4 regions of the Cytobacillus sp. FSL W7-1323 genome follow, and region 3 is predicted to be linked to each of the others. Evidence: a T-box and tRNA genes for the amino acid it is inferred to sense, from the RefSeq annotation. Region 3 holds a T-box; the other regions hold tRNA genes.
The links. The T-box of region 3 lies ahead of argS (arginine--tRNA ligase). A T-box ahead of a tRNA ligase gene usually reads a tRNA of that ligase, here a tRNA-Arg.
Positions count from the first base shown of each region.

Region 1 (7,675 bases), 1.1 Mb from region 3:
GTAGTTTTTATGAAGATGTATACATGAGAATTGCTAAAGACAGCTGAAAAGGAACAGTTTCAGCTTTACTATAACTTTCCGGCGCTAAATGGCTGTATGATTGTTTTTTGTTTTCTAGTACTTATCTTATTAAGATTATTTTGTGCTTTATATTGAGTTATATCTTTCAATCGCTTCTACAATCAATTTATTTCCTTTTTCCACTTCCTCCTTTGAAAGAGCATTGTCTTTTTTTGCTTCAATTAAATTGAATTTCATACTTTCAATTGCGACTAATGATGTCATTTTTTTGTATTGGTTTTTGGAGTATCCGAGGTTTAAGTAATCAATTAACTCTGGAACACCATCTAGTGTAGGAATATATTCAAACAAATTTTCTTCATATCTATCAGGAAGTTGAATACTTAATAATTTTTCTCTCATACAATCACCTCTTTTTAAATTTTTTATTATAAAATTTAGAAACCTATTTTTATTGTTTGCAGAACAAATTATTCGAGAATTTTTCTCATCTCAACTCATTTAAGGGTTCCGGCGATTCCCGACTTTTTATGCATAGACTAAGGTGTTATCGGTAAGAGTATAATTATCTACTTATTGGAGGTATAGTTGAATGTTTACCCATATTTTCTTGTGGACTATGTTGATTCTACCTTGGTTCTTTCTCCTTTTTTTAGATACTAAAAGGGTAAAGTCCTTCATTCCCGGTGGATTAGTAAGTGCCCTGCTTTTAACAATAGTATTTCAACTATATCAAAGATATCATCTAGTTGAAGTTGTGCAAACCATTTTCCCATTAACTAATACAACTCCTTTTGTCTACGGCTTATACATAGTCTTACCTACTATATTTCTATACTTTACATTTGGTAACTTTTGGATTTATATAACAATTAATACAATTAGCGATGCAGTCTTTTCTTTTGGTATCATGAACCTTTATGAATATTTCGGGATTTATAAAATGGATGATTCTATCCATATCATCATTTTTATCACTTGTATTATTTGTGCTTCACTCATTTACTTATTTCAAAAGTGGCAGTATATTGATCCATACAAATGAGAAGTTAATCAAGGTTTATAGAGCCCATCGGCTCTTCTTTTATTAATTCATACTGAAGAAGTTAACGATTCCCATTATTGTAGACTTTTTCCCTAGAGCCTTTAGTCTCCTTTTCAGTGTTTCTAATAGATATTGCTTTCTTTGTCTCCTTTTCATTTATATAATACTTTTAATAAATGGAGAAGTTGAGGTGTAGAATAGATGAAATATCTTCAAGAAAAAATGCATTTATTAGGAGAAAGACACTCAAATGTATACATTATTAAAACTCCAGAAGAAAAATATATTGTCTCTATTCCTGATCTCCATTGGTCAGCACAAATAGGCTGTTTAGAGGAATTCCAACAAAAAGTGGAATACCTCAATGATTCACTCTCATTTCACCTTTATGAAGGCAATTCATACGAGCTAGCCTATAGACTGTCCAAGCTTACTGAATTAAACATATTTCGTTAACCTTCGTATAAAAATTTATCAATTAAATACACTAAGTAGAAAATTGTCTGTAGGTGATTATTTTCTTCTATTCAAATGAAATATTCGGCATGCTCATTTTCGGGGGATTACTAGCCCCAACTTCATTATTCCTTTTTAAAAAAATTCATTATGGCATAGTTATAGCAGCCATGTACATAAATATCTTTGTTGTAATGTTTCTCTTCAGCGTTCTTATAGATTTATAAATGAATTTTTTAACCTTTTTGATGAAACATCATTATTTAATCCAGCATTAAAATGATTGAACATAAAATATAATGGTTACATTGGTTTGCCAACCAATGATCTCTTCAAAGAGTGCATCCCTCACGCTCGCTGTTCTTTTCTTTACTCATCCTTTCTGCATGATAAAATCGCATAATAAGAGTAGTTTCATCGGAATTTCATTTAAAGAAGAGTCAATGCATGACTCTTCTTTTTTGTTCACATTTTGTGTTTTTTTTGGTTAGTTTTTTAAAAAATGTGGGCTAAAGCCTTAATTTCACAAAGAAAGATTTCTCCCCAGATGCGCTTTTTAAATGGATAAAACGATTTTTTTAACACAAAATAGATTTATTATTAGAATTTACAACTCAAAAACGGAGGAATACATTCATGTATTTTTACAAAGAAGATTTAATTAATATGATTGTTCCTGATAAACCAGATCCACATGCAGCCAAGGTGCTTCAAGAAGCGCTAGGTGGACAATTTGGAGAAATACGTACAATGATGCAATATTCATTTCAAAGTGCCAACTTCAGAGGAAAAGCAAAAAAATATCGAGACCTATTAAGAGGGGTATTTATAGAAGAGCTTAGTCATATAGAATTAGTACAATCGACAATAAATCAACTTTTAAATGGTGCTGGTGGTTCTAGCCCAGGTAACCAAGCATTTGATAATGCTCCGTTAGATGATGTTATTCAAGATGGCGCAAATCCCCATCATTTCATTATAGGTGCTAAAGCATCCTTACCAGTTGATGCAGGAGGTAACCCTTGGAATGGTTCCTGGGTTTATGACCACGGTAACTTAGTAGCAAATTTAATCAATAATGTTTCTTTAGAATCAACTGGTGTACTTCAAAAATCAAGAATTTATGAGATGAGCAGTAATAAAACTCTAAGAGAAACAGTAGCTTTTCTTATGGTTAGAGATAATTCGCATCAAAATGCTTTTGCAAAGGCATTAGAAACATTAGGAGTTGATTGGGGAAAAGTCTTCCCTGTTCCTAACTACGACTTGAATAAATATCCTGAATGTAAGAAATATGTTGATATGGGCTTTCACAACGCTCAATTTAATTTCCGTTTAGATGATACACTTATTGGGGAAGTATTCACTGGAACAACACCTAGTAGAAATGGTGGGGACCTTTCAGTGACTGAACCACCTAAAGGGTTTCCCGTGCCAACAATGCCGGATATGCCAAATGAACATGCACCAGGTTTATATGATTTAGATAATTAGGGCCTTTTAGGCTCTATTTATTTGTTTTCGATAATTTCGTTCAAAACACTAAACCTGTATAAATTAGTTAACACCCACATAATCTAAAGGAAAATAGAGGTGAAGTGAATGCTTGCTAATTTTTTTAGAATATTTAATGCAATTGTATTATGGGCAATCGTTATTATTTTTCTACCTAAAAATTCGTTTAAAAGATTTTTACCAGTGACATTATTTTGCTCACTTCTTTTACTCATTGTCGAAATGTTAAGTCCAATATTTAATTGGTGGAAAGTAAAAGGTGGTTATAAATTTATGTTATTTGATGCATTAGCATTTATTTTAGGACCATTCTTCACGATAAATTTATGGGTGTTTCACTTTACTTATGGCAAATTCCCCTTATATGCTACTATTAATTTAATTATGGATGTTATTTTTGCCTATCTCTTAACTCCTCTTTTCGAAAAGATTGGGCACTTTAAACTCAAAAAATTCACACGAACTGGAATACTTATCCTTTACTATTTCCTTGCTCTTTTGAATTATGGCTTCCAAAAATACATTGAGGTAGAACCAATGGAAAATTAAGGATTTAGTATAAGGCTATTGCACACTTTTTCATCGTAGCTTAAATAATTAGTTATTACATGATTGTATTTTATTTAGATAAACATGCCATGGGGCTCTTTCCCTTTTGACCATCTTTTTTCTGGTAGTTAGCTTATGTATAACTTCATTCTTTAACTTTGAGAATTGCTCCTGAGATTGGTGACTTCTAGAAAACATATTGTAATGACTCTTAAACTTTCCTTTCCTTCAATTATCTTTTTTTCACCTCAAATATTAAAACTAACCTTCTTTTAAGCATTAGCGATAATCTATATGTAGGAATATTAAGAATAATTAAGGGATAATCGATTTATGAACTTCCGATTAGGGTAAATAAAATAGGAGATTTTTAACTTCGTCGGACAAAAGTCGAACTAAAATTAAAAATCTCCCATCATTTCTTATATTTTAAACATGTAGCGCCCTCGGAGGGAATCGAACCCCCATTTTAAGAACCGGAATCTTACGTGCTATCCGTTGCACCACGAGGGCATTTTTTATTATGTAGGAACACGTTTTTCTTGGTGTTACGAATATTAATTATATGGGAAAAACCCTTTATATGCAAGCATTCGTTGTTTAAAAGCAAAAATATGTGGGTATCATGGATACGAGGAAATCAACTTAGAAAAAAATGTCGAATAATTCTCTTGAAATAATCAAGCGATTCGTTTGACCTTAATTGACCAACCATGTATGATGAAACTACATACATTTACCAATGGCGAGGTATAAAATACCTTTCCAAAACTTTTTTGACCTTTAAAGGAGGAATTGGAAATGAACTTAATCCCTACAGTAATCGAACAAACAAACCGAGGGGAACGCGCTTATGACATTTACTCTCGCCTATTAAAAGATCGCATTATCATGTTAGGCAGTGCGATTGACGATAATGTGGCAAACTCAATCGTGGCTCAGCTATTATTCTTAGAAGCAGATAATCCTGAAAAGGACATCACGCTTTATATTAATAGCCCAGGTGGAAGTATCACTGCTGGTATGGCTATCTATGATACGATGCAATACATCAAACCAAATGTTTCAACAATCTGTACTGGTATGGCTGCATCAATGGGTGCATTCTTACTAGCAGCTGGTGAAAAAGGGAAACGTTTTGCGCTTCCAAACAGTGAAGTCATGATTCACCAACCACTAGGTGGCGCTCAAGGGCAAGCAACTGAAATCGAGATTGCTGCTAAACGCATCCTATTCTTACGTGAAAAATTGAACCAAATTCTAGCTGAACGCACTGGTCAACCTTTAGATGTTATTTCTAAAGACACAGATCGTGATAACTTCATGACTGCAGAAAGAGCACTAGAATATGGTCTTATCGACAAAATCATTACAAACAATACACCAGAAGAGAAAAAATAAGCATCACAAATAACAAAAGCCATCAGCATTTCATTTGCTGATGGCTTTTTGTTTGCTATGAATTAATGGTTGTTAGATCGACTGGGAGGTGAACGAAAAACGGTGAGATAAAAAAAGTAGAAATAGGGTGATTTGTAGAGTGGCAATTTCGCATTAGTTTTGAGTGGCAATCGTAACCGATATATGAGGAAAAATTGATCTGTTCGGTCTTCTTTTGTGATTTTCTATCTAGTTAGCTGCACAATTCCTCTTTGCTCCGGCTTCTTTGTGTTTTTCCATCTCAACCAAACCACTTGCCCCTATCATATCGATGCAAGTTGGTTGAGGACAATGAAACGCACCCCCATTGGTAGAAGCATCTAGCAATGGGGGTGCGCAGGTTATTCGTGTATTATACAGATTATGAAACAATGTCCTCTTGTAGGAGTGCAGTCAGTTTATTTAAGGCTTCGGTTTCATCGCTGCCTTCAGCGAGGAGGGTTACGGTGGAACCAGCACTTAGAGATAGGCTCATTAATCCCATGATACTTTTGGCATTTACTTTTTTTCCGCCTTTTTCGATAAAGAGATCTGCTGTGAAGCGATTGGCTTCCTGCACTAACTTTGCAGCAGGGCGCGCCTGTAAGCCTGATTTAATTTTGACTTCCACTTGTCTTTCTACCATGTCCTAACCTCCAAAAAACTTTAAGATTCCTTCCATTGCCCTGTTTTAATTTTTTCTGCAATTTCATCAATTTTTCTTAGGCGATGATTGATACCCGATTTGCTTATCGTGCCACCAGAGACCATTTCTCCAAGTTCCTTTAAAGTCACATCTTGATACGTAACACGCAATTCAGCAATTTCGCGTAATTTCTCTGGTAACACCTTTAGTCCAACGGTACTCTCAATATATCTTATGTTTTCAACTTGTCTTAAGGCAGCACCAATTGTTTTATTTAAATTGGCTGTTTCACAATTGACCAAGCGATTAACTGAATTTCGCATATCTCTAACAATGCGGATATCTTCAAATCGTAAAAGCGCGCTATGAGCCCCAATAATATTAAGGAATTCTGTAATTTTTTCCGCCTCTTTTAAGTAGGTAATAAAACCTTTCTTTCTTTCCAATGTTTTACTATTCAACCCAAAAGTATTCATTAATTTTGACAAGGCGTCATTATGCTCCTTATACATTGAAGCAATTTCTAAATGATAGGAAGAGGTTTCAGGGTTATTGACAGATCCCCCTGCTAAAAAAGCCCCTCTTAGATAAGCACGTTTGCAGCATTTCTTTTTAATTAAATCCATTGAGATATCATGGATAAATTGAAAGCCAGCACTAATAATATGCAGATCATCAAGAATCTTTTGTGCTTGCTCCATTAGTCTAACAATATACACGTTATTTTTCTTAAGTCTCATTTTCTTTCGAACAAGCAGCTCAACTTGCACATCATAATTCCTTTTGATCAGCGTATAGATTCTTCTGGCAATCGCTGCATTCTCCGTTTGAATATCTACAATTAACATTTTATTTGAAAAAGAGAGAGATCCGTTCATACGAATCAAAGCGGATAATTCTGCCTTTCCGCAACAATCCTTTGTCTCCAAGTTCGTTAATTCTTTTTTTGTTTCCGAAGCAAAAGACATACCTTCTCCCCCCTAACCAGACAAATACTAGTTTTTCATTATATCATTTACAATTAATTGATAAATCTTTTTAGCGACTTCATTCGTGTTATGACGAATTGCCCCTTTTTCAAGGCTAACAATCTCACCCTGTAGCACTTCCAAGCCTTGTTCGACTAATCGATCACGGTCATAATAGACAGGCTTCGCTCGTTCCTCTTCATAACGCTCTTGAATATCTTCTGGAATTTCTTCATGATTGACAAGAATCAAATCTAAACATGGCTCAGCCATATGATCAAATATTGCCTGTACGTGGTCACTCGCACGATAGTCCAAAGTTTCCCCTGCCTGCGTCATTAAATTACAGATATACAGTTTTTTTGCATGAGAACGGCACACTTCCTTACCTACAGACGGTACAAGTAGATTAGGAAGTATGCTTGTGTACAGGCTACCAGGACCAATGATAATGAGATCAGCATCTCGAATAGCTTCAATCGTTTCCGAAAGCGGACTTACCTTCTCAGGAGTCAAAAATACTTTCTTAATCTTCTTGCCAGAGTAAGGGATTTTGGATTCTCCTGATACAATACTGCCATCTTCCATTTCTGCATGTAATACAACACTCTTTTCAGCTGCAGGTAAGACTCTCCCATTAACATTTAATACTTTACTCATCTCTTGAATCGCATGAACAAAGTCACCAGTAATAGAAGTCATCGCTGCTAGAATCAGATTACCTAAAGAATGACCCGATAATTCATTGGACGTTTTAAAACGATGCTGGAACATTTCTTCTACAAGGGGTTCCACATCTGATAACGCTGCCAAAACATTACGAATATCTCCTGGAGGTGGGATATTTAATTCTTCTCTCAACCTACCAGAGCTACCACCATCATCAGCAACTGTGACAATGGCTGTTAAATCAAGGGGATATTTTTTTAATCCTCTTAATAAAACTGGCAACCCTGTTCCACCGCCAATGATGACGACCCTCGGCTTTCTATTCATGTTGTTTGCCTTCTCCTCTCAATGTCACGGTGAGTGATGCGAGTGTTGTAGTCTTCCTTA
Region 1 is NZ_CP151998.1:3,928,548-3,936,222, forward strand. It holds gene MKX67_RS20000 (hypothetical protein) at 148-423, opposite strand; gene MKX67_RS20005 (hypothetical protein) at 614-1,066, shown strand; gene MKX67_RS20010 (YueH family protein) at 1,268-1,522, shown strand; gene MKX67_RS20015 (manganese catalase family protein) at 2,159-3,016, shown strand; gene MKX67_RS20020 (hypothetical protein) at 3,125-3,586, shown strand; tRNA gene MKX67_RS20025 (tRNA-Arg) at 4,028-4,099, opposite strand; gene clpP (ATP-dependent Clp endopeptidase proteolytic subunit ClpP) at 4,388-4,987, shown strand; gene MKX67_RS20035 (HPr family phosphocarrier protein) at 5,388-5,651, opposite strand; gene whiA (DNA-binding protein WhiA) at 5,672-6,619, opposite strand; gene MKX67_RS20045 (YvcK family protein) at 6,647-7,615, opposite strand; gene rapZ (RNase adapter RapZ) at 7,612-7,675, opposite strand, start outside.
Region 1: it has a tRNA-Arg gene. The T-box ahead of argS (arginine--tRNA ligase) is inferred to sense a tRNA for this amino acid. The anticodon was not compared.

Region 2 (7,675 bases), 1.7 Mb from region 3:
CGAATAAGCGGATTAAGCAATTGTCTTTTCATACACTTACGACTTATGGGCTTATGAAAGCAAAAACGGAAAAGCAAATTGTTGATATGATTAATTATTTACTTGCTGAAGGCTATCTTTCTATGACAGATGGACAATATCCGACCGTTACTTTAGCTGATGAAGCTATCCCGGTTTTAAAAAGAGAAGCCCAAGTATCTATGAAAATCTCTGATGATAAAGAGCTAGAAGAACGTCCAGCTGGTGAAGAAAATAGCGAGTTATTTGCTATCTTAAGAGAGTTAAGAAAAAACTTAGCGCAAGAACAAGGTGTACCGCCCTATGTCGTTTTTGCTGATACAGCGTTAAAAGAAATGTGCACTTATTTCCCTACTACTAAAGAAGCGATGTTATCGATTAAAGGTGTTGGTGAAATGAAGTATAGTAAATATGGGGAAGCATTTCTAGAAGAGATAAAAGTTTTTACTGAAAAAAATAACATCGAGGTCAAAGAGCAACACTATGTGAAGACACCACCAGTAAATAAAAAAGCGGCTGAAGGGACAGGAAGTCATATCCATTCATATGAAGCCTTTCTATTAGGTAAAACGATTTCGGAGATTGCTAGAGAGCGTTCTTTTTCACCGATAACGATTCAAAATCATATTTTTAGAGCGGTAGCAGAGGGCCATCCGATTGACTGGGATCAAGTTTTCAATGAGCAGGTAGAAGAGGAAGTACTTGTAGCTGCAGATAAAGTCGGTGTAGAAAAGTTAAGACCGATTAAAGATGAAATCAATGATGATACAATTGATTACTTTCAAATTAAGGCTGTTCTAACGAAACATCGTTTTGTTTGAATACGCTTTGTCCAAATTTGTCTAAAAGAATAGAAGACTTTCTTTCCTAAAGGCGGTCTATTTTGTAAATAGGCTCGTATACATGTAGTACAAACTGTCTTAGGAGGGAAAGGTTATGTCTTTAAATAAAAAAGCGACCATCGCAGTGTCCGCTGTATTAGTTTCATCTGCTTTGTTATCAGGTTGTGGATTATTTGGTGGAGAGGAGAAAGAGAAAATTGACCCACCGAGTGAAATGTCCATTAATAACGAAGATGCCAATGTAGAGACAGAAGAGACGACTGGTGAGGAAAGTGGAGCTGCTGATGAAGCGGCAGAAACAACAACGATTCCAACAGAATTATACTTAATTGACAATAATGGTTATGTTGTATCACAAACATTAGATTTACCAAGTACGAATTCTGTTGCTAAACAAGCGTTAGAATATTTAGTGGTAGATGGAAAAGTAACTGAACTCTTACCAAATAATTTCCGTGCAGTCTTACCAGCAGATACAAAAATGACGGTTGATGTGAAAGATAAAGTGGCTCATGTTGATTTTTCTAAGGAATTTGCTGAGTATAATCCAGAAGATGAAGCAAGAATCCTGCAATCAGTCACATGGACATTGACCCAATTCGATGAAATAGAACAAGTGAAATTGAGTATAAATGGGAATGCGATTAAAGAAATGCCAGTCAATGGTACACCGATTGGCGAAGAAGTAAGTCGTTCTATCGGTATCAATTATGATAACTCTGTTGTCACAGATATTACAAATACAAAACCAGTTACCGTTTATTACATGGGTGGCGAAGAAGATGCTAAATACTTTGTTCCAGTAACAAAAAGAGTGTCTAATAATGTCGACAATAACGTGACGGCAATCATTGATGAGTTAGGGAACCCTTCTTTAGGATCTAAACTTTCTGCCGTCTTACCAAGTGAAGTCGCTTTATTAGGTGAACCTAAAGTAGAGGATGGAACGATTACCCTCGATTTCGATGAATCGATTTTCTCTAGTGGGGGAGAAAATGTCATTAACGAGAATGTATTAAAAGTTTTAGCGTTATCACTTACAGAACAAGCAGAAGTGGAATCTGTTGCTGTTACAGTGAATGGCGAGGCTGATTTACTTGATGAAGATGGCGAAAAGCTAGAGCCTGTTTCAAGACCTGAAAGTGTGAATACAGGTAGCTATTAATTGGTATCACCATCCTTTTATAGTAAAATGAGAAGAGTGAGGAAAGGGGCCTCCTCTTCTCTTTATTTTTTATGACGAACATAAAAGGAAGGAAACGCTATATGTCTGAGATTATTATTGCGACAAAGAATAAAGGCAAAGCAGAAGAATTTAAAAAAATGTTTGCATCACTCGGTTATGAAGTGAAAACATTACATGATTATCCTGATATGCCAGATGTGGAAGAAACGGGTACGACTTTTGAAGCAAATGCCGTTTTAAAAGCAGAAGAGATTTCGCGCTTAATGAATCGACCGGTGATTGCTGATGATTCCGGATTATCAATTGATGCACTTGAAGGACGCCCAGGAATATTTTCCGCTCGTTATGCAGGGGAAGATAAAAATGATGAAGCGAATATAGATAAAGTACTTGAAGAAATGAAACATGTACCGGAAGAGAAGCGGGATGCTCGGTTTTATTGTGCACTTGCGGTAGCTATCCCTGGAAAGAAAACATACACCGTTTCGGGGACATGTGAAGGTAAAATTCTTTATGCACGAAAAGGAACAAATGGCTTTGGTTATGATCCCATCTTTTGGGCGAATGCAAAGAATAAGGCGATGGCAGAGTTAACATCAGAAGAAAAAGCAGCCATTAGCCATAGAGGACAAGCATTAAAGCAATTAGAAAAAGATCTTCCAACTATTCTTTAAGGAGGAGGATAACATGAAGTTACTCATCGTTAGTGACAGCCACGGTGATGGTGACATCCTGCAAGAACTAAAAGTACGTCACAGTCAAAATGTCGACTATATGATTCATTGTGGGGACTCTGAATTAAGTAGTGACCAAGCTGAAATCACTGGATATGTCGCTGTGAGAGGGAATTGCGATGCCGATGCTCGCTTTAAAAACGAAGAATTAATAGATACGGATAACGGCAAAGTATGGATTACACATGGTCATCTATATGGCGTAAAATCGTCTTTATTAGGTTTAAGCTTAAGAGCAAAAGAAGTAGCTGCACGTATTGTGTGCTTTGGTCATTCGCATCAACTGGGGGCTGAAATGGTAGATCAAATCCTTTATCTTAATCCAAATAGTATCTCGCTTCCAAGGCAGCCGAAAGAAAAAACATATATGATGGTAAATTGGACAGTGGAAAAAGTGGTCGTTTCCATTTGGACAAGAGACGGTGTCGAGCTCGAGGAATGGCAGCAATCCTTTTCGTTTGCGTAGCCAGAGAACTGCTATTATTACAGCAGTTCTCTGCCAATTATAAATTTATTTAAAAATTAATTGACACTTCAGTTTATCCTGCGTATAATAAATATTGTCTTGATATTAAGTCCCAGTAGCTCAGCAGGATAGAGCAACAGCCTTCTAAGCTGTCGGTCGGGAGTTCGAATCTCTCCTGGGACGCCATTAGCTACATATTTATCTACCAACACTAGCGTTGATTCCTGTGAAAACTTGGATTAGCGCTTTTTTTATTTCAGCTAGAGATCGATTTCATATTAGACTTCTCCATAAGTAATCTTCCTTTGTTGTTTTTCATCCTCAATTAAAAACCCAAAGAAACAACTATAAAAATACTATATTGAAATAATAGTGATAAGATGCACTGAATAAAAACATCCTCAAATACTGGTGATTTTTATCGAATGATGTAACGATGAGTCAGCATATGGTAGAAGTTATCACGTTTGTATGTGATTAAATATTAAAAAAATGGATTAACATGAAATGGTCTCTGAAGGTTGTAGTTTCTTTGTATAGTATTTATCGTAAATGAACGCACATGATTTATCTTGTAATAGCCTTCAATTAGTCGCGTTCTTTTGCTCATGAGCTGTTCAAATACCCCCATCCTAAAAGTACTTCACTTGCTATTCTCGCATGCCACAGAATGAATAAATCAATAAAAAATTTTGTCCAATTAAAAGGTTAATAGATCAATGATGTAAGCGGATACATGAAAACAGACTAATCTAAATTATCAAATAATTTTCCAAAAAGGTGTTGACGACTTTTGAAAATGGGCGTAAGATAGTCCTCAACAAAGCAAAGCACAATAAAATAAATCGAAAATGAAATTGGAAGCAGCGTTATTTTCCTTTTATTTTTACAAACGAAATTTTAGTGGTTTAAAGTGAGAAACTAAAAGCGTTGATGAGGATAAGTAGTTTTTTGATGTAGGTTTTGCAGAGAGCCGGGCAAGCTGGAAACCGGTAAACCAGTCTTAAAATGAACTCACCTCGGAGTGAAGACTTGAACAATGATAAGTAGAGTCTTCCGGGTCGAAGGAACCCGTTATCTAAGCTTAGCAGTTATTATGCTGTTACTGAGTGCGCGTGGAGATTTAAAACGCGAACAAGGGTGGTACCGTGGAATGGTGATCAAAGCCTTTTCATCCCTTGACCAATGATTGGTCAATGAGGGATGGAGAGGCTTTTTTATATTTAATTTTATTTTATTAAGGAGGTTAAAGAGCGATGGTGCGGGAAGCTGCCTTAACAGAAGAAGTGAAAACAAAGCTTGAGACGATTACAGGCGCAGACTTATTAATGGATGCGTTAGAAAGGGAAAATGTAGAAGTCGTCTTTGGCTACCCTGGCGGAGCGGTTTTGCCGATTTACGATAAGATTTATGATGCGAAATTCCTTCATGTTTTACCTAGACATGAACAAGGCGGCATACATGCTGCAGAAGGTTACGCAAGAATTTCAGGTAAGCCTGGTGTCGTCATTGCAACATCCGGGCCTGGAGCAACGAATATCGTAACAGGTTTGGCTGATGCCATGATGGACTCATTACCAATTGTAGCTTTCACAGGCCAAGTAGCAACAAGTGTGATTGGTTCAGATGCTTTCCAAGAAGCAGATATATTAGGAATTACAACACCGATTACAAAATATAATTTTCAAATTCGCCAATTGGAGGATATTCCAAGAGTCATTAAAGAAGCGTTCTATATTGCAAAGACAGGCAGACCCGGTCCAGTGCTCATTGATATTCCTAAAGATATAGCTTCGACGATTACCGAAAGGCCCGAAGAAGCAGAAATGGAGTTACCGGGTTATCAACCGACACTAAAGCCTAATCGCCTTCAGATTCGTAAGCTATCAGATGCGATAGGAGCAGCACAGAAACCAGTCATTTTAGCGGGTGCAGGCATTCTTCATTCGAAGGGGGCAAACGAACTCTTACAGTATGTAGAAAAAACAAAAATACCAGTTGTCCATACATTACTTGGTCTTGGTGGTTTTCCAAGTGATCATCCATTATTCATTGGCATGGCTGGCATGCACGGCTGTTATACAGCAAATATGGCACTCTCACAATGTGACTTATTGATTAATATCGGTGCAAGGTTCGATGACCGCTTAACAGGTAATTTGGAACACTTTGCTCCGAATGCTAAGGTTGCTCATATCGATATTGACCCAGCGGAAATTGGTAAGAATGTACCGACAGTTATTCCTGTTGTAGCAGACGCAAAGGCTGCGCTTCTCGCACTTCTTCAAGAAGAATGTAATGAACCAGCTCATAGCGAATGGATGGAGACATTAAAACAGTGGAGTGTTGCACATCCTTTCCATTATGATAAAGCTTCACCAAAGTTAAAGCCGCAAAGAGTAATGGAGCTCTTGTATGAGAACACGAAGGGCGAAGCGATTGTAACGACAGATGTCGGTCAACACCAAATGTGGGCTGCGCAATACTATCGCTTTAAACATGCTGATAGGTGGGTTACATCTGGTGGGCTTGGAACGATGGGATTTGGTTTACCTTCTAGTATTGGCGCTCAAATTGCTGATCCAGATAGTTGTGTGCTTTCCATTGTCGGTGATGCAGGCTTTCAAATGTCAACACAGGAATTAGCAGTTATACAAGAAATGAACTTACCGATAAAAATCGCAATATTCAATAATCAATCATTAGGGATGGTTAGACAATGGCAGGAGTTTTTCTATGAATCACGTTTTTCTCATAGCAAGATTCCAGTTCAACCTGATTTTGTGAAGCTAGCTGAAGCTTACGATATTAAAGGCTATACCATAACAACAGAAGAAGAAGCGGAGAGAGTGTTAGCTGAAGTATTACACACAAGAGAGCCTGTATTGCTAGATTTCCGTGTCGATGCTGACGAAAATGTCTTTCCAATGATCGCTCCGGGTAAAGGGATTCATGAGATGGTAGGTGTGAAAGAATGAAGAGAATCATATCGCTGCTTGTTTTAAATAAACCTGGTGTACTTAATCGAATTACTAATTTATTTTCTAAACGAAATTATAATATCGAAAGTATTTCAGTGGGTTTATCTGAACAGGAGGGGATGTCAAGAATCACATGTGTAATTTATGTTGAGTCTGACCAACAAAGTGAGCAAATTACGAAACAGCTCAATAAACAGATCGACATACTGAAAGTGACGGATATTACAAATCAAGCAGTTGTTGCTAGAGAACTAGCTTTGATAAAGGTACAGTCTAATCCGCACTCAAGAAATGAGATTTATTCCTTAATTGAACCTTTCAGAGCTTCTGTCATTGACGTTAGCAAAGATAGTCTAGTCATTCAAATTACAGGAGAATCTGAAAAAATCGAAGCTTTCCTAGAGTTAATTAAGCCTTACGGTATTAAAGAGATTGCTAGAACGGGTACAACAGCTTTCCCAAGAGGGACACAAAGACAGTCGCAACAAAAGCATAATTTTTCAATTGTATAAAAAAATAAATGATGAATAGAGGAGAATGAATAATGGCTAAAATGTACTATAACGGAGATGCAAATGAGAACTACTTAAACGGGAAAACAGTAGCAGTAATTGGATACGGATCACAAGGTCATGCGCATGCGCAAAATATGAGAGATAGCGGTGTAGAGGTAGTAATCGGCTTAAGGCAGGGAAAATCATGGCAGACAGCAGTTGAAGATGGCTTTCAAGTTTACTCAGTAGGAGAAGCGACTGCTAAAGCAGATATCGTAATGATTTTATTACCAGATGAATTGCAAACGAAAGTATATAAAGAAGAAATCGAACCAAATTTAACCAATCAAGCATTAATGTTTGCTCACGGATTTAATATCCATTTTAATCAAATCGTTCCACCGAAAGAAAGTGATGTTTTATTAGTCGCACCAAAAGGACCAGGTCATTTAGTAAGAAGAACATATGAAGAGGGAGCAGGTGTACCAGCGTTATTCGCCGTTCACCAAGATGTATCAGGTGAAGCAAGAGAATTAGCACTAGCTTATGCAAGAGCAATTGGGGCACTAAGAGCCGGGGGCTTAGAAACGACATTTAAAGAAGAGACAGAAACAGATTTATTTGGAGAACAGGCAGTATTATGTGGCGGACTGACTTCTCTTGTTAAAGCAGGATTTGAAACGTTAACGGAAGCAGGTTATCAGCCGGAACTCGCTTACTTTGAATGTCTCCATGAACTCAAATTAATTGTTGACCTTATGTATGAAGGTGGATTAGAAGGAATGAGATATTCTATTTCTGATACAGCACAATGGGGAGATTTCGTCAGTGGCCCACGGGTTGTAGATGAACGGGTAAAAGCAGAAATGAAAGAAGTATTAAAAGATATTCAAGAAGGCAAATTTGCTAAAGGCTGGATTATGGAAAACCAGGTGAATCGTCCGGTGTTTACAG
Region 2 is NZ_CP151998.1:3,322,248-3,329,922, reverse strand. It holds gene recQ (DNA helicase RecQ) at 1-839, shown strand, start outside; gene MKX67_RS16820 (GerMN domain-containing protein) at 955-2,025, shown strand; gene MKX67_RS16815 (XTP/dITP diphosphatase) at 2,127-2,720, shown strand; gene MKX67_RS16810 (metallophosphoesterase) at 2,734-3,246, shown strand; tRNA gene MKX67_RS16805 (tRNA-Arg) at 3,356-3,432, shown strand; T-box leader at 4,168-4,428, shown strand; gene ilvB (acetolactate synthase large subunit) at 4,503-6,224, shown strand; gene ilvN (acetolactate synthase small subunit) at 6,221-6,739, shown strand; gene ilvC (ketol-acid reductoisomerase) at 6,772-7,675, shown strand, end outside.
Region 2: it has a tRNA-Arg gene. The T-box ahead of argS (arginine--tRNA ligase) is inferred to sense a tRNA for this amino acid. The anticodon was not compared.

Region 3 (7,675 bases):
TAATATAACACCAAAAGGTTTTATGTCAATTGATAATCAAATTGAATGGTAAGTCTTAGATTATTTGTCATTTTAAAGCGAAGGTGAGGAAAGTAAGATAAGAGAGGAGGTGATGGTTATGATGATCTTTAGAGAGGCAAAAAGAGAGGATTTAGAAAGGATTGTTCAATTATTAGCAGATGATGTGTTAGGAACAAGTCGAGAAGATGTGTCCAGCCCCCTACATCAGGATTATGAAGAAGCGTTTGAAGCTATTAGTGGAGATAGCCATAATGAATTAATTGTAGCAGAATGGGATGAGAATGTTGTAGGTGTTTGTCAACTGACTTATATCCCTTATTTAACTCATCGTGGTGCTTGGAGAGCAATCATTGAAGGTGTGCGGATAGCAAGTGAATGTAGGGGAGAAGGTTTTGGTGAAGCCCTAATAAAAGAAGCGATAGTGAGAGCGAAAGCAAAAGGGGTGCGACTTGTACAGTTAACAACAGATAAGCAACGATCTCAGGCGAAACATTTTTATGAGAAAATAGGGTTTAAAGCAACGCATGAGGGGATGAAGTTGAAATTGTAAATATACACTTGGGATGAAGTTGAAAAGGTTTGAGATTCCTCCTAAAAGATCTTTCAGAAGGAACCTATAAGCCTATTAAAACAATCGTGAGTCATAGGGATCTATACTTTTTCTATGACATTTGTAGCAATATGTGCAGCGAACATTTTCGCGGGTGAAGGAAGGGACTCTTTTTCGAGCCAAGTTTCAGGCTTCCAAATTCCCGCTCGGTTAAATGAGTTAGCGCAATGGAGGAAACATTCTTCAACTTCAACAGCGATCCCTAAGAGAGGTGCCTTTCCTTTATCGGCCATTTTAGCTAGGATGTCTTCATCTTGAATAATCGAAGCTTTTCCGTTAATTCTTAATGTTTCATTTAGACCAGGAATGATAAATAATAGACCAACTTGTGGGTTGCTTAAGATGTTGTGCATACTGTCTAATCTCCTGTTACCTGGTCTATCAGGTATAACTAGATGCTTCTCATCTAACACTTGTACGAACCCAGGATAATCTCCACGTGGTGAGTTATCACATTGCCCGTCTTTATTGGTTGTTGCTAAAAAAAGAAACGGTGAACGAGCAAGAAAGTCTTTGCAATGTTCATCGATTATAGATATGACCTTATTAGCAGCTCCTTTACTTGGGGGAGTGAATAGAGCTTCTAATTCTTCTTCTGATTGAATGACATTGTTGAACATTTGTTGCCTCCTTTAAACAGTCGTTGATTGTCTTATGTTTATTATAAGGGGGAACAGCTAAATAAAAAAGAAGCGATTGTGAATAGACTGAAAAACTATTAGTCTATTTCGCTCGCTTCTTTTTTATTTCTATTGTACTTAGCCTAGATAGGCATTAAGCATCCAAATATGTTTATCTAAAGAATTAATTAAGCCAACTGCATAATCTTCAACTGCTGGTTCCTCTTCTTCATCTGCTAGCTTTGTAATCTCTTTTAATTCAGCACGTAAATGTTGATAATCACTGATTAAGTTCTCAACCATTTTTTCTGCTGATTTTTCATCAAGATTTTCTTTTAGTGTAGCTACCTCAAGATATTCTTTCATTGACGCAACTGGTTTGCCACCGATTGTAAGAATGCGTTCAGCCATTTCATCGACTACCTCAGCTGCCTCATTATATAACTCTTCAAATTTTTCATGTAGTGTAAAAAAGTGTGGACCTGTTACATACCAGTGATAGCGATGCAACTTCGTATAAAGTAGGCTCCAGTTAGCAACTTGTGTATTTAGGGCAGCGTTTAATTTCGTATCTAATGTAATCATTATTTAGTCATCTCCTCAAGAATGTTTTGTCTTAACTATATTATAACTGATTTAAAATTAAAATCAATACTTAATTATAATAATTATAATTAAGGAATTAATTTAATCTGTTTTTGATATAGTGTGTTGTGATGAAGATAATAATAATGAATATAGCCATATAAATGGTCAATGCCGTAAAGTGGTCTTTTATGAAAGGTACAGCTTTATTGCCTAATTGATGGATGAGAAAAGCTTCAAAATAAAACCTTGCGCCTCTTCCAATCGTTGCCCATAATACAACGGTCTGTATTTTCATTTTTGAGATGCCAGATAAAATCGTAAATATCTTAAACGGTAAGGGTGTAAAGGCAGATATCAGAATGGCCAATGGACCAAGCTTTTGAAAGTACAGTTCTACTTTCATGATTTGTTGCTCTTTAAAAAGTGCTCGTAGGACAGGCCTGCCAACTCGTAATCCGATATACCAGCCAAAGATTGCACCGATAACAGAAGCGAAAGTAGTGAGAAAAGCGTACCAATACACATGATCACTGTCTGCTAGTCCCATTGGAATCAAAAGTAAATCAGGAGGAATGGGGAAGAAAGAAGAGTCAGCGAACGAAACGAAAAAAAGTCCAAACACACCATATTCCAATAACCATTCTTTAAGTAAATGTAAAATTTCTTGCATATATGAAAACCCCTTTTTAAGATTACGTGGTTTGTCCTTTAGAAATTATATGTGCACTTTTTCTTTTCATTACTATGGGGTATGATGGGGATGGTTGTTTGATAGAAAGGTGATGGAATTGTGGAATTGATATTGTTTTTTCTACTAGGTGCCTTAATTAGTGTGTTGTCAGGTTTTTTTGGCATCGGTGGAGGGTTTATATTAACACCATTATTAATGCTCATTGGACTTGCCCCTATTGAGGCAATTGCGACAAGTTTGTTATTTACAATTGGGAGTTCATCTTCTGGGATTATCGGTCATATAAAATTAAAAAATATTAATTGGAAAGCAGGGATTATTTTAGGGGTGAGTGGGATTATTGCTACCCAAATTGCCCATCCTTTTGTTGTCTTTTTAGATGCTCATCAGTTAGATGAATGGGCGATTCCTGTTATGTATATTGTGTTGCTTTCTTTCTTTTCTGTCCAAATGTTTAAGAAGAAAAGTGCGCAGCAAGGAGTGAGCGGGTTAGTTCAACCTTCCATATTAAAAATGGTTTTAATCGGCTTGTTTGCAGGGTTTGTTTCCACTTCTTTAGGTGTAGGTGGAGGGTTTATTATTGTACCAATGTCGATTGCCTTTCTAGGTATGTTACCTAAGAAGGCGGTAGGAACGAGCTTATTTGCAGTCCTATTTATTGTTTCAGCAGGTTTCTTATCCTACGCATTCACTGTAGAAATTAATTATTTTATGGGGATATTCTTACTTGCTGGTGGGCTACTAGGTTCTCAATTCGGAGCTAGATCAACCGATGTTTTTGAAAACAAAGAAATTACTACATTACTATCATTTCTATACTTAACGACGATTTTGAGTGTGGCACTTAAGGCATTTGAACAAAATGTTTTTGGATTAATCATCGTTGTTCTTTATCTTCTCTACTTTTTCACTGTTCTAGGGAAAAGACATATTGCTCATTGGCGAGAAGAAAAAGGGTACTCTTAAACAGGGACATACAGGGTAGGCTTTGGGTTTAGTGTGGATTAGAAATATGACGAAGTAAGCCTGTTTCTAGCTCTTTCCTGGTAGATTGCATTTTTTAAAAAGGCTACATATTGTAGCCGCCGGATATATAGTGGTAACTAACTGTAGACTTTTGTTTCATTCAATCATATAGCTCCCAATTGGCTAAAGAGGGAGCTGATGTACAAGGTGAAATTACATCTCCTGAGGTGCCTTCATACCAAGTAAATGCAGGCCGTCAGTTAAGATGATTGTTACTGCTTTGACAAGACCGAGTCTCGAAGATAAATGTTCATCTTTATGAAGTATTTTTTCGTTAGCATAGTATTTGTTAAAGCTTTGCGCTAGACTAATTAAATATTTGGCAATGATGGACGGTGCTGATTTTTCATGGGCAAGGACGAGCTTATCTGGATAAAGGGATAAAAGTTTAGCTACTTGCCAAGCGTATTCACTTGATAGACCTTCTATTTTATAAGTCTGTTGCTGACTTTTGTTTAAAATAGATTGCGCTCTAGCTTGGGTATACTGTACATACGGACCGGTTTCCCCTTCGAATGTTAACATGTCTTCTAAAGAAAATTCTATTTGTTTCATTCGTTCGTTCTTTAAATCATGGAAAATGATTGCTCCTACACCAACAGCTTTAGCTACCTCATCTTTGTTCTTTAGATGAGGATTTTTTTGTTCAATATTCTCTGAAGCTAATTGTATGGCATCTTGTAATACTTCCTCTAATAATATGACACGACCTTTTCTTGTCGACATCTTCTTACCTTCTTGTAAATACAACCCAAATGGGATGTGATGGATATGTGTCGCCCAGGAATGCCCCATTTTAGATAATACGGCTTTGACTTGTTGGAAGTGGATGGACTGCTCTGGACCAACGATATAGAGAGCCTCATCAAATTGGTATGTTTGTTTACGATAAATGGCTGCCGTAATATCGCGTGTAGCATAAAGAGTCGCTCCATCTGATTTCTTAATTAAGCAAGGAGGTAGATTTTCATCTGATAAGGGTACGATTTCTGCTCCATCAGAGGTAGATAGCAAGTCAGATTGTTGCAGTGTATCGACAACCGCGTTCATTTGATTGTTATAAAAGGCCTCCCCATAATTAGAGTCAAAAGAGACACCGAGCAGTTGATAGGTTTTCTCGAATTCTTTTAAAGATTCGTCTCTAAACCAAGACCAAAGTTGCTTTGCCTCCGCATCATCAAGTTCAAGTTTTCTGAACCAAGCTCTTGCTTCTTCATGCAAGTGGGGATGTTCCTCAGCTTTCTCGTGAAATTTTACGTATAATTGGAGTAATTCCTTAATTGGCTCCTTTTTAATTAAAGCTTCACTTCCCCAATGCTTATAGGCGGTAATGAGTTTGCCAAATTGTGTGCCCCAGTCGCCTAAATGATTAATCTTAACTGTATCATATCCATGCTTTTCTGCTATAAGTGCAAGGGAATGACCAATGACTGTCGAACGTAGATGCCCCATTGAGAATGGTTTGGCGATATTGGGGCTAGAGTAGTCTAATACGATTGTCTTACCTTTACCGCTTCCTGATTGTCCGTAATTCTCTCCTTGATGTAGTACGGCTTGAATAATGAGTTGACTGATTGCTTTTTTATTAAAAAATATATTTACATATGGCCCAACTGCTTCAACATGATCTATCCATTCATGAGTCAGCTTTCCTGTTAAGTCTTTTGCTAATAGATTTGGGTTTTCTTTATAAATCTTTGCTAGTGCAAAACATGGGAAAGAGAGATCGCCATGTTCGGATGTTTTAGGCGTTTCTAACAAGCGACGAATCTCACCTTCACTTAAGGCGTTATCTATTGCAACTTGAATACATGAACTGATTGTCTTTTTCATATCTATCACCTTTTTCACCTCCAAAAAATATAGGAAAACATAAAAAAGCCCGTCTCTCATAATTTGAGAGACGAGCCTTAAACCCGCGGTACCACTCTAATTGTTCGTGACGAACCCCTTTACTACTTGCCTGTAACGGGGCGAACAACCGACATGACCTACTTGGATTCTGCCATGCTTCTATCGAAGTGCGCTTCAATGTGGCTTTTCTTGCAGGCTCTCACCATCCCTGCTTCGCTTTAGAATTCACCTACATCTACTCTCTTCGTCACTGAATTTCCGTTTGATTTTCCATTATTATACGCTAGATTTTTAAAAAAGCAACCTTAAGATGCACGATAATATTTAGAGCTGTCTTGGAACATATAACTCTTCTGGTGAAATCTAATGCTAAAAATAAGCCCCATAGCCATCATATTTCCGATTAAGGAGCTACCCCCATAACTAATGAAAGGAAGAGGAATACCTGTAATCGGTAATACTTGAATGGTCATCCCGATATTTTGAAATACATGGAACGTTATATAACTAATAACGCCAACGCAGACATAAGTATTAAATGGGTCATTGACTGATAAGGCAATTTTCGTTAAGTGGAAAATAAGTATAAAATATAAGCATATCACGACACTTGCACCAATAAAGCCGTATTCTTCGCCAATGACACTGAAAATAAAGTCTGTGTGAACATCGGGGATATAAACTTGTCTCTCATAAAAACCTTTACCACCCAATTCTCCCGAGCCGATAGCATGAAGAGAATTGTACAGTTGTAAGCCAGCTCCTTGTTTATGTGTATACGGATCTAACCAAGCATAAATTCGCATCAATTGGTAGTTATCCACTGATAGATACTTTAATAATGTTTCAGGAGCCCAAATAATGTAATAGATGATGGTTCCACCTACAGCTGCAACTGTTCCGTAAACAGGGAGGATAATTTTCCAAGTAATACCAGATACAAGTAGAATCCCCGTGAAAATAGCGATAATAACGAGCGCCGTACCCAAATCTTCTAAAATGATTAGTCCTAGCGGAACACAAGTAACGAGCCCAAGCTTAATAAACAGTATAAGGTCATTTTTTACCGTTTTCATGGTGTATTTTGCATAATGATCTACAATTACTTTACTTAGTGCGAGGATAAGAAATATTTTAAAGAACTCGGATGGCTGCAAAGAAGGTCCTGGTAGACCGTTGTACCAGAGCTTAGCTCCTTTTACTTCATATGCAAGGGACTCTGGTGCGATAAAAAGTCCTGCTTGAAGTATTGTGCCGATACCGAATAAGATCCAGGTCATTCGCTTTATCTGATCAGAATCAAAGTACATAATGGCGGCAATCACAATCATACCTACACTATAAAAGATTATTTGTTGTAGCACGAAGTTATCTGGATACTGTGCTGTTGTTTGCCCGCTATAAATAGCAGTGCAACTAATGATGCAGAACAAAAATAATATCAGGGCTAATGTCCAATCAAAGCGATCATTCTTTTTTTGTATACGATCCATATATAAACACCTATCTTTATTTTATACATTCAGGTAATGCTACGAACAGAAAAAAACCATTAGGGATCTTCTGCAAAGGAATATGTTTAAACGTATATATAGACGTACCGAATTGAGAAAGAGTTTCCTTATTTACAATATAAAATAAAAAAGTAATGTTAAGTTAAGTAGGAAATAAACATTGTGGCAATACCAAAATACGTAACAAGTGAGAAAATGTCATTTAATGTTGTAATAAGAGGCCCGGAAGCTATGGCTGGGTCTATCCCGAATTTGTATAATAGTAAAGGAATAGTTGCTCCCGAAAGTGTCCCGATAATTAAAGTAAGAAGTAGGGAAACTCCGACAACTAAGCCTAAATAAATATTTCCTTGCCAAAAAAATGCAATCAGTGCGATTAAAATACCACAAGTGACACCAATAATCACGCCTACCCCTAATTCCCTAAGAATCAGTTTCGTAACCACTTTTTTATTTAAATCATTGGATACAAGCCCTCGGACAACTACAGCTAATGATTGCGTACCTGTGTTACCTGTCATACCAGAAATCATGGGCATGAAAAAGGCGAGGGCTACGACTTGCGATAAAGTAGCCTCATACCCGCTTATGATACTGCCTGAAATAATGCCGATGAATAATAAAAGGATGAGCCACGGTAACCTTCGATAAGCGGCGACGAAAGCTTTCGTATCAAAGTCAATTGCCTTACCGGAAGCGGATAGTTTTTCAATATCTTCATTCGCTTCTTGGACAACAACATCCATCAAGT
Region 3 is NZ_CP151998.1:416,240-423,914, forward strand. It holds gene MKX67_RS02210 (GNAT family N-acetyltransferase) at 119-571, shown strand; gene MKX67_RS02215 (pyridoxamine 5'-phosphate oxidase family protein) at 673-1,251, opposite strand; gene MKX67_RS02220 (DNA starvation/stationary phase protection protein) at 1,390-1,836, opposite strand; gene MKX67_RS02225 (YqaA family protein) at 1,934-2,509, opposite strand; gene MKX67_RS02230 (sulfite exporter TauE/SafE family protein) at 2,630-3,496, shown strand; gene argS (arginine--tRNA ligase) at 3,710-5,389, opposite strand; T-box leader at 5,453-5,670, opposite strand; gene MKX67_RS02240 (FtsW/RodA/SpoVE family cell cycle protein) at 5,716-6,903, opposite strand; gene mgtE (magnesium transporter) at 7,062-7,675, opposite strand, start outside.

Region 4 (7,675 bases), 1.3 Mb from region 3:
TTGTATTTCTTGTTGTTTATTCTTTATGTCTGTTTCTAAATCTTCATATGTATTTAAATGTTTTGGATTAGAATCAATAATATAATTCCCAATTGTCCCGCCTTTTAAGTAGAAATCTGTGCCTATATCAGCGATTTCTAGCGCTCTTTCACTTGCCTTCTCTGCTTCATTAAGTTTAAAGGTACTGTAGACAAGCATAATAAAAGACAAAATCGTTGATATAGTGAATACGCCTAAAGTAAGCCACAAAGCTACCCCATACTTTTGACCGATTTTTAACTTTCTCCATTTATCTGACTTGGACACCCGTATTAACATCGCATTTAAAAAGGGGATGCTACTTTGTTTTAAACGCCATTTTTTCAGTAATTTCAATATAATTCCTCCTTTTAAAAAAATGTATCCCTTTTAACAATAATGATTCTATTATACTAGATTCTGCTAACATTATAATCGATAAAAAGGGGATATTGAAGTAGTATTTTAACTAAAAATAGTTATATATACCTATACATTTCAATGCCATATTACCTTTACATGTCCATGTTTTGGATTTTTATCCACTCGTTCACATGTTTGAATTGATTTATTTTCTTACATAATGGGTATATAATAAGTGATGTTTTAGGGGGTCTTTAATAAAGGAGGATTTATGAGACAGCGTGATTACTTTTTTGATAACGCAAAGTTTATTCTTATTTTCTTTGTGGTATTCGGACATTTGATTCGCTCTTTTATTGAAGATAGTGAAACAATTTATACGCTTTACAAAGTGATTTATACATTTCATATGCCTGCATTTATATTAGTTTCAGGCTTTTTTGCAAAAGGGTATTATCAAAAGGGATATATTCAAAAAATAGCTAAAAAATTGATTTTGCCATACCTTATTTTCCAACTAATCTATTCGGTCTTTTATTATTTCTTACATCAAGGTGCAGCCTTTAACGTGGATCCGCTTAATCCACATTGGTCGCTATGGTTCTTAATTTCTTTATTTTTCTGGCATCTATTGTTATTGATATTTGCCAAATTCAAACCTAGTGTAGCCATTATCCTCTCTTTTGCGATTGGGCTAGCTGTAGGATATGCTGATTGGGTTACAAACTATTTGAGCTTATCTAGAACTTTTGTGTTTTTCCCATTCTTCTTACTAGGTTATTTAATGAAGAAAGAGCATTTCCAAGTTTTATTTAGACCATCGGTTCGCATCGGTGCGATTGGTATTTTTGTAGCTGTCTTTGTGTTATTCTACTTTAATCCAAACATCAACTATGAATGGTTACTTGGGTCAAAGCCATATTCCGTCGTTGATGATGCATCTATTTCGTCCATGTTAACTAGATTAGGTTTCTATTTACTCAGTTTGATGATGATGGCATGTTTCTTTGCCTTTGTGCCTAATAGACATTATTCATTTACAAAGCTAGGTAAAAACACATTATACGTTTATCTTCTTCACGGGTTTTTCGTACGAGTATTTAGAGAAAGTGAAGTGCAGGATTTCTTCAATGATGCAAGAAGTTTTCTCTTGTTAGCAGGACTCGCCTTAGTGCTTACTTTGCTATTATCAAGCAAATGGGTCACCGCAGTGACTCAGCCGCTGATTGAGTTAAGCACTGCACGGTTTAAACAACTAAAGAGACAGATTAGAACGATCTTTCGATATTATCGTAGAAAATACCGAATTGGTTAAATAGGTAAGGCAGTAGTTACATTGCTATGTAACTACTGCCTTTTATAATTTATACATCTATGGGCGCTCTTTCCCCATTATTTTAAAACCATAAAAATCATTAAAAATTTTCAAAGGCTTTATTATTGACCGTTTATTTATATAGGTATATAATTTTATATTGTCAAAAGAAAAAAACAATATATGTCCCAGTAGCTCAGCAGGATAGAGCAACAGCCTCCTAAGCTGTAGGTCGTAGGTTCGATTCCTATCTGGGACGCTAATTATAAAAGGTCGATAACCCTTGGTATTAAAGGGGTTATCGACCTTTTATTTTTGTTTTTGTGTTTTATAAATCCATATATAAATTCTTATTTGGGGTCGGTTTGGGGTCGGAATAGATTTTTTTTGGTTTTTTCATCACTAAATCGCACCTCCAAGCTCCTTCAAATCCTTCAACAGCATCTGCATAATTTGTATAAGCGCATACCCGAGCGCTCCATTCTGAATACCAGTCCGTGCTCTAACACTTTTAATAAACATGCAAAAATGTGTGATATACTTTTCAAACAAAAAAGCGCTCTCTCATTGAGGTGCGCTCTGTATCGATAATATATCTATAAATTTAACCTTTATCGTTTCATAATTACTTTCAATATGTATTAATTGAGATTGACCATCAAGTTTAACAATTTTCCCTTGTACAGGATCTCTTTGCCACAACAATATTAAGACTTCAGTTTTCTCCCTATGCGCTTCAACTACTGCATTTCCCAGCTCTTCTAATTCAAATTCATCCCTTGAAGGTCTTTGTGGTTTTGACTTCTTCGGCATTTTCACTCCCATGATTAAGCTCCTCTCCTTACTATCCTGACTGGACCAATCGATAAGACATTACTTACCTTAAAAGTGCGCTGCTGTCTCTTGGTAAAACAATATGCACGAAAGTAATCTTCGTAAACGGCCAAAATTTTAATTCTTCTCTGGCTGATATCTCCCTTGTTATCCAGATAAATCATTTCTAATTCTTCTTTATTGTTAACTCCTCTAATAAGTAAACCTTTCATCGATTAGCCCTCCCTTACCATTATTTTATACGAACTTTTGTTCGATTTCAATTGAATTAAGAACAAAAGTTCGCATATAATATTAAAAAAGGAGATGTAGTTTATGATTCGTGACCGCGGAAAAATGAAATGGCAAGGGTTCTTTATGAGCGAACATACTGAATTACTTAAGAAGATACCAGCCGAATACGAAAAAGTAAAAAAGCCAGAATTAGATGAGCAAGAACTTGAGGAAATACAGATAATAACGATGGAATCATTAAACTACACCCTTACAATCAAAATGACCATTTGGGTTGATGGGTCCACAAAAACCTTTGAGGGCATTGTCGATAAAATCGATCATATTAATATGTGCATTCACTTGGAAACGAACAATTTAAGAATCTTAAAATTCCACATTGATGAAGTGATATCAGTCGAAAGGGTTTAACAACATGACTAGGATTAATGAAGCTGATCGTGATGTACTAGAGCAAGCTATATACTTACCGATGATTATTATCATCCTTGAAAGAGATTTAAAGATCATTGAAAGGTCCCCGTTTAAGATTAAACAGCCTTATATTACCTTGATGGAAAATACAATAAAGAACGTTCAGCGTGATTTGAAAGAAGTAAAAAACAAGATGAGAAAAGGAAATATGAGAGTAAGCCAGATTGGACATGATGAATCATTTACCATGTATGAGTTCCATTACAAAGGTTATGATGAGCAGCATAATTATTTTAATCCAAGGATTAGGAATAAGTGTGAGGAACTTTTAAACTTTTACCTGAGCAAATAACGGGACTTTTTTACCTATTTTTTGTTAATATAATTACATATTATAGGAAAGAGGTATGTTTTAATGAAATATGAGCCATTGGGATTTATTGATGATGGCGTTACTTATCATATTTATGCAGATGAAAATACAGTTACAGTAACTGCCAAAAAAGGAGAACTCGAAATTAAATGTATAGGAGTTACATTTAAAGAGACTATTGCAGAAGCTAAAGGACTTATTAGTAGTGAACTTCCTTCAATTAAGTAACACCCTCTCTAGATCAGAAGGGTTTTTTGTTTTTCAAAAAGGACTTTTAACATACAAAGAGAACTATTATGTAAAAAAGGAATGATGTCATGAAACCTGAGGACATGTATGTTTCTGTTACTGATGAGAAAGGTGATAAATACTATATTTTTGCTCAAAGTCAGCCAGTAAGTGTTGTTGGAACATCTGACAACGGTGGGATAAAAGTTGAGGGTGATACAATAAAAACGAGCGTTACAGAAAGCCTTTGAAAGAATGGGAGCCCACCTCGATTGAGAGGTTTAATTAACAAACAGCCAGAAGTAAAAATACTTGATTGATATTATTATAATATATATGAAGGTGACATAATTGCGTATATTAAACTGTTCAACTGTCGAAACAACAATAAAATCTCTCTCTGACTTACTCAAAACTGATGAGGTGAATATAATATCATTTATTAAAAGCAATAAGTACCGAATAACTAATAAAGATAAACTTTGGCATTATGATAATTTATATATTGATGATATACTAAATTATTTTAATTTAAAAGTCGACGAAATTCTTCCTGACAAATTACTTATGTTTCATCTTACAACGGGAATAGATGATAGTAGCTTTCGACAAAACGGAATCTTGAATTTAGAATCTATAATTACAAAGGGTATTTTATCTGATTTCTTTGCTGATTTAGGAATTAAGATTCATTATGAGATAAATTCACCACCAATAATTAGGTTTAAGGGCAAAGAATTTACAGATAAGATGCTTTTTCATCGTTTTAACAATGACAACTGTATAAACGGATTCCTAATAAAGGAAGATGCTGAAAATAATTCAAATGTGGGGCATATTAGGGAATGTCCAGAGTTTATATGGGATATTAGTGATCTTATTAAAATGCCCGAAATAGTTAGCGAATGGAAGAAAAGTGCTAAACCGATGAAACTATCACTGCTTGTAAACTTTGAGCATGTCGATTATTATGAACCATCAGATTATGTTTTAAAGGCAATTGAGTATGTTTTATTCAAAAACACAGGTTATTGGGATCCAGGTCAAAACTTTATGGTTTTCTTACAAGGAAAAGTTTGTATCTCACCTGAGAATATAACTGAAGTTGTAGAACTTATTTAAATTTCTTAAAAAAAATTTTGGTTTTCGAATTCTAGAGTTAAAGAGCTTCTTTCGATTAAATTGCCTTTTAACCAAAGAAATGAATTTTTATTAAGAAGGAAGAATGCCTAGAACGAAGATAAGTATTTCTGATTTTCTTAAGTTTTCATGTGAGTTGAATTGTTCAATTAAATTTTTGAAAAGTTCAACATATATTGATAAATTATTACTATAAAGAAACTAGGAGTTATTAAATATGATAAATTGGAAAGAAGTAAATCCTACAGACTTTGAGAAATTCATTTATTATATTTTACCAAAAATCGGATTTAGAAATAGGGAGTGGTTTGGTCGAGGTGGTGGTGACACAGGTAGAGATGTTGTAGCTACCACTTATGAAGAGTTACCGTTTCATATGGGATATGAAAGGAGATGGGTCTTTCAATGTAAAAAGTGGACTGCTTTTCCACAGAAAAATATAATAGTTAATGAGATACTAACTGCTGAGCAACATGAACCAGATTTCTGGGTATTAGTAATACCTGTTAATCTAACAGCAAGTCAAATTGACTACATAAGCTATCTAAATAAAAATAATAATCTTAAGATACAGGTAATACCGTTAGTAGCAATTGAAGAAATTATAATAGCATATCCAGAAACTAAGGAATTATTACTAACCGGCACTTTACCTGAAGGGAGCGATAATATTGTTTCAACTAATTCATGATGAAACTAAAAATGAAATTTATCAAATTGATCCATCTGGTAAGAAAACAACTATTACTAATGATTTCCCATCTAAACCCGAATTTTCGTCTGATGGAAAAAAGGCAATTTATATATCTCCATTGGAATGGGAATGTCCGGGTAGTCTGTATTTATACAACTTAGAAAATGGGTACATAACAGAAATTGTTGGCCCTGATAAAGATCAAAATATTCCTAAATACGCTAAATGGATTAACGAGAATATTATAGCTCTAATAATCGGTTTTGGTTGGGGAACAGTAAATGTGGGCGGTAATGTATATACCTATGATGTTAACAACAGTACTTTACAAAAAGTAACAAATTACTCTAGTGAAATTCAAATAACAGAGTTGAGTATTTTAGAGGACCATCTAAAATTAAAAGGGATTAAATACATTGATGATAACTTTAGTAAATTCATACAATATGAAGATCAAATGATTATTAGTAAATTATAAGATAATTAGCCCCTCTCAATGAGAAGGGCTATACTTATTTTTAGTAAAGTTTGTTAAGAGAATTTGATTGATATTAACCTCTTGTCAACAAGGCTGTTACAACTCCTACAACAATTGCGACAATACCCGGTACAATTAAATTAACCCAAAATCTAGTCTTATTATGGATTTCATTTACTTGCTCTTTTATTTGACCAACTTGAATTTCTATATTTTTAAATTCACTCTTGAGCAGGGATGAACTAGCTTCAAGACTTTTTTCAACCTTATCTAAAGAATCAATGTGTAACTGAGTAAGTCTGTTTTCTAATTCTGATGATCTTTTTTCTTGTCTCTCTTCTCTTTCTCTTGCATCCCTAGATATGCGAGCTTCTCTTTCTCTTGCATCTTTATCTAATCTTTCAATAATTAATTTATAACCCTCATCCATACTGTTATCCTCCCTTTTCTTAGGAGTATTTGATATCTCAAATTTATTCGTTACTTCACTTTTAGTGTTTGGACGTGCCATTCCATCCTTCCCACCGTTTATTATACCAAATTGATTTCTTGTTGATTCAGGAGCTTCCATCTTTATCTTCCTCGAAATTCGAATTTGCGATATGGCTATGAATATTATCACTTGCACGACTTAATAAAGTGGCAATTGTCCTTAATTGTTCTTCGTTTGACTTATTAATTGATACCCCTAAATTACTTCGATGTTCCAAATATCGAGTTGCATCTAATATAAGAAAACCTAATTCTGAATCATTTAATCTCATCTTAAAGGATTCTCCATCATTCCGTAAGAAAGAAACATTAAATTCTTTAATATGTTCATTATGAGAATATACGGCTTCGTAATACCCCATGGGATTAACATTATATGATTTAGCTAATGATAATGTCTTTGTGTAATTTTCTTTAAGATAAGATAAATAAATCCTTAAATCGTTTAAACCTACGTTGGAGAATTCTTTTTCGGGACCAATATATTCTTCTGATTCTTTTCCTAATAATCCTTGTGCAACGATTTCATCTAAATCTGCTCCAAAAATAAACCAAAAGAAAAAATCAGAAGCATCTTTTCCTATAATGGTCGGTAAATTATACTCCCTTAAACTATAATATTCCATTGGCCAATTCTTATTATTAATACTTTTCTCTAATGTCGAAATTAAAAGTTGCTTATTAAAATCATTCTCACAAAAGAATTTAAAATCAATAAATGCGGTTTTCAGCCTATTATTGTCATTACCTATTTCCAGTTCTAACAATTTTCCCACCCCTGTGTATCTATATATTTAATTCTTATTCTATACTAAGACACACAGAGATGGAAAGATTTACATTGTCCACAAAGGACTACTTTTATTTTTTAAAAATTTTAGCACTTGTATCTGATCCAACATAAATATTTCTCTTACCCTTTGATGTATTAATGGTTACTACATTTGCCTGTGGACGTCCTAGAACTTCATAAGTTAAACCGCCAAATGCTGAAGGAGTCAAAGACCAATCAGAATTCTTCTTCACAGGAGCAACATCTAATTTATAGGTCTTCCATGTTTTAGCTGTCGCTGGAAGTGTTACATATTCTTT
Region 4 is NZ_CP151998.1:1,726,614-1,734,288, reverse strand. It holds gene MKX67_RS09075 (methyl-accepting chemotaxis protein) at 1-375, opposite strand, end outside; gene MKX67_RS09070 (acyltransferase family protein) at 653-1,696, shown strand; tRNA gene MKX67_RS09065 (tRNA-Arg) at 1,882-1,955, shown strand; gene MKX67_RS09060 (YolD-like family protein) at 2,261-2,521, opposite strand; gene MKX67_RS09055 (hypothetical protein) at 2,524-2,742, opposite strand; gene MKX67_RS09050 (YolD-like family protein) at 2,846-3,175, shown strand; gene MKX67_RS09045 (hypothetical protein) at 3,180-3,530, shown strand; gene MKX67_RS09040 (hypothetical protein) at 3,594-3,779, shown strand; gene MKX67_RS09035 (hypothetical protein) at 3,869-4,030, shown strand; gene MKX67_RS09030 (hypothetical protein) at 4,131-4,901, shown strand; gene MKX67_RS09025 (restriction endonuclease) at 5,137-5,610, shown strand; gene MKX67_RS09020 (DUF4652 domain-containing protein) at 5,591-6,091, shown strand; gene MKX67_RS09015 (hypothetical protein) at 6,165-6,662, opposite strand; gene MKX67_RS09010 (hypothetical protein) at 6,649-7,350, opposite strand; gene MKX67_RS09005 (M15 family metallopeptidase) at 7,445-7,675, opposite strand, start outside.
Region 4: it has a tRNA-Arg gene. The T-box ahead of argS (arginine--tRNA ligase) is inferred to sense a tRNA for this amino acid. The anticodon was not compared.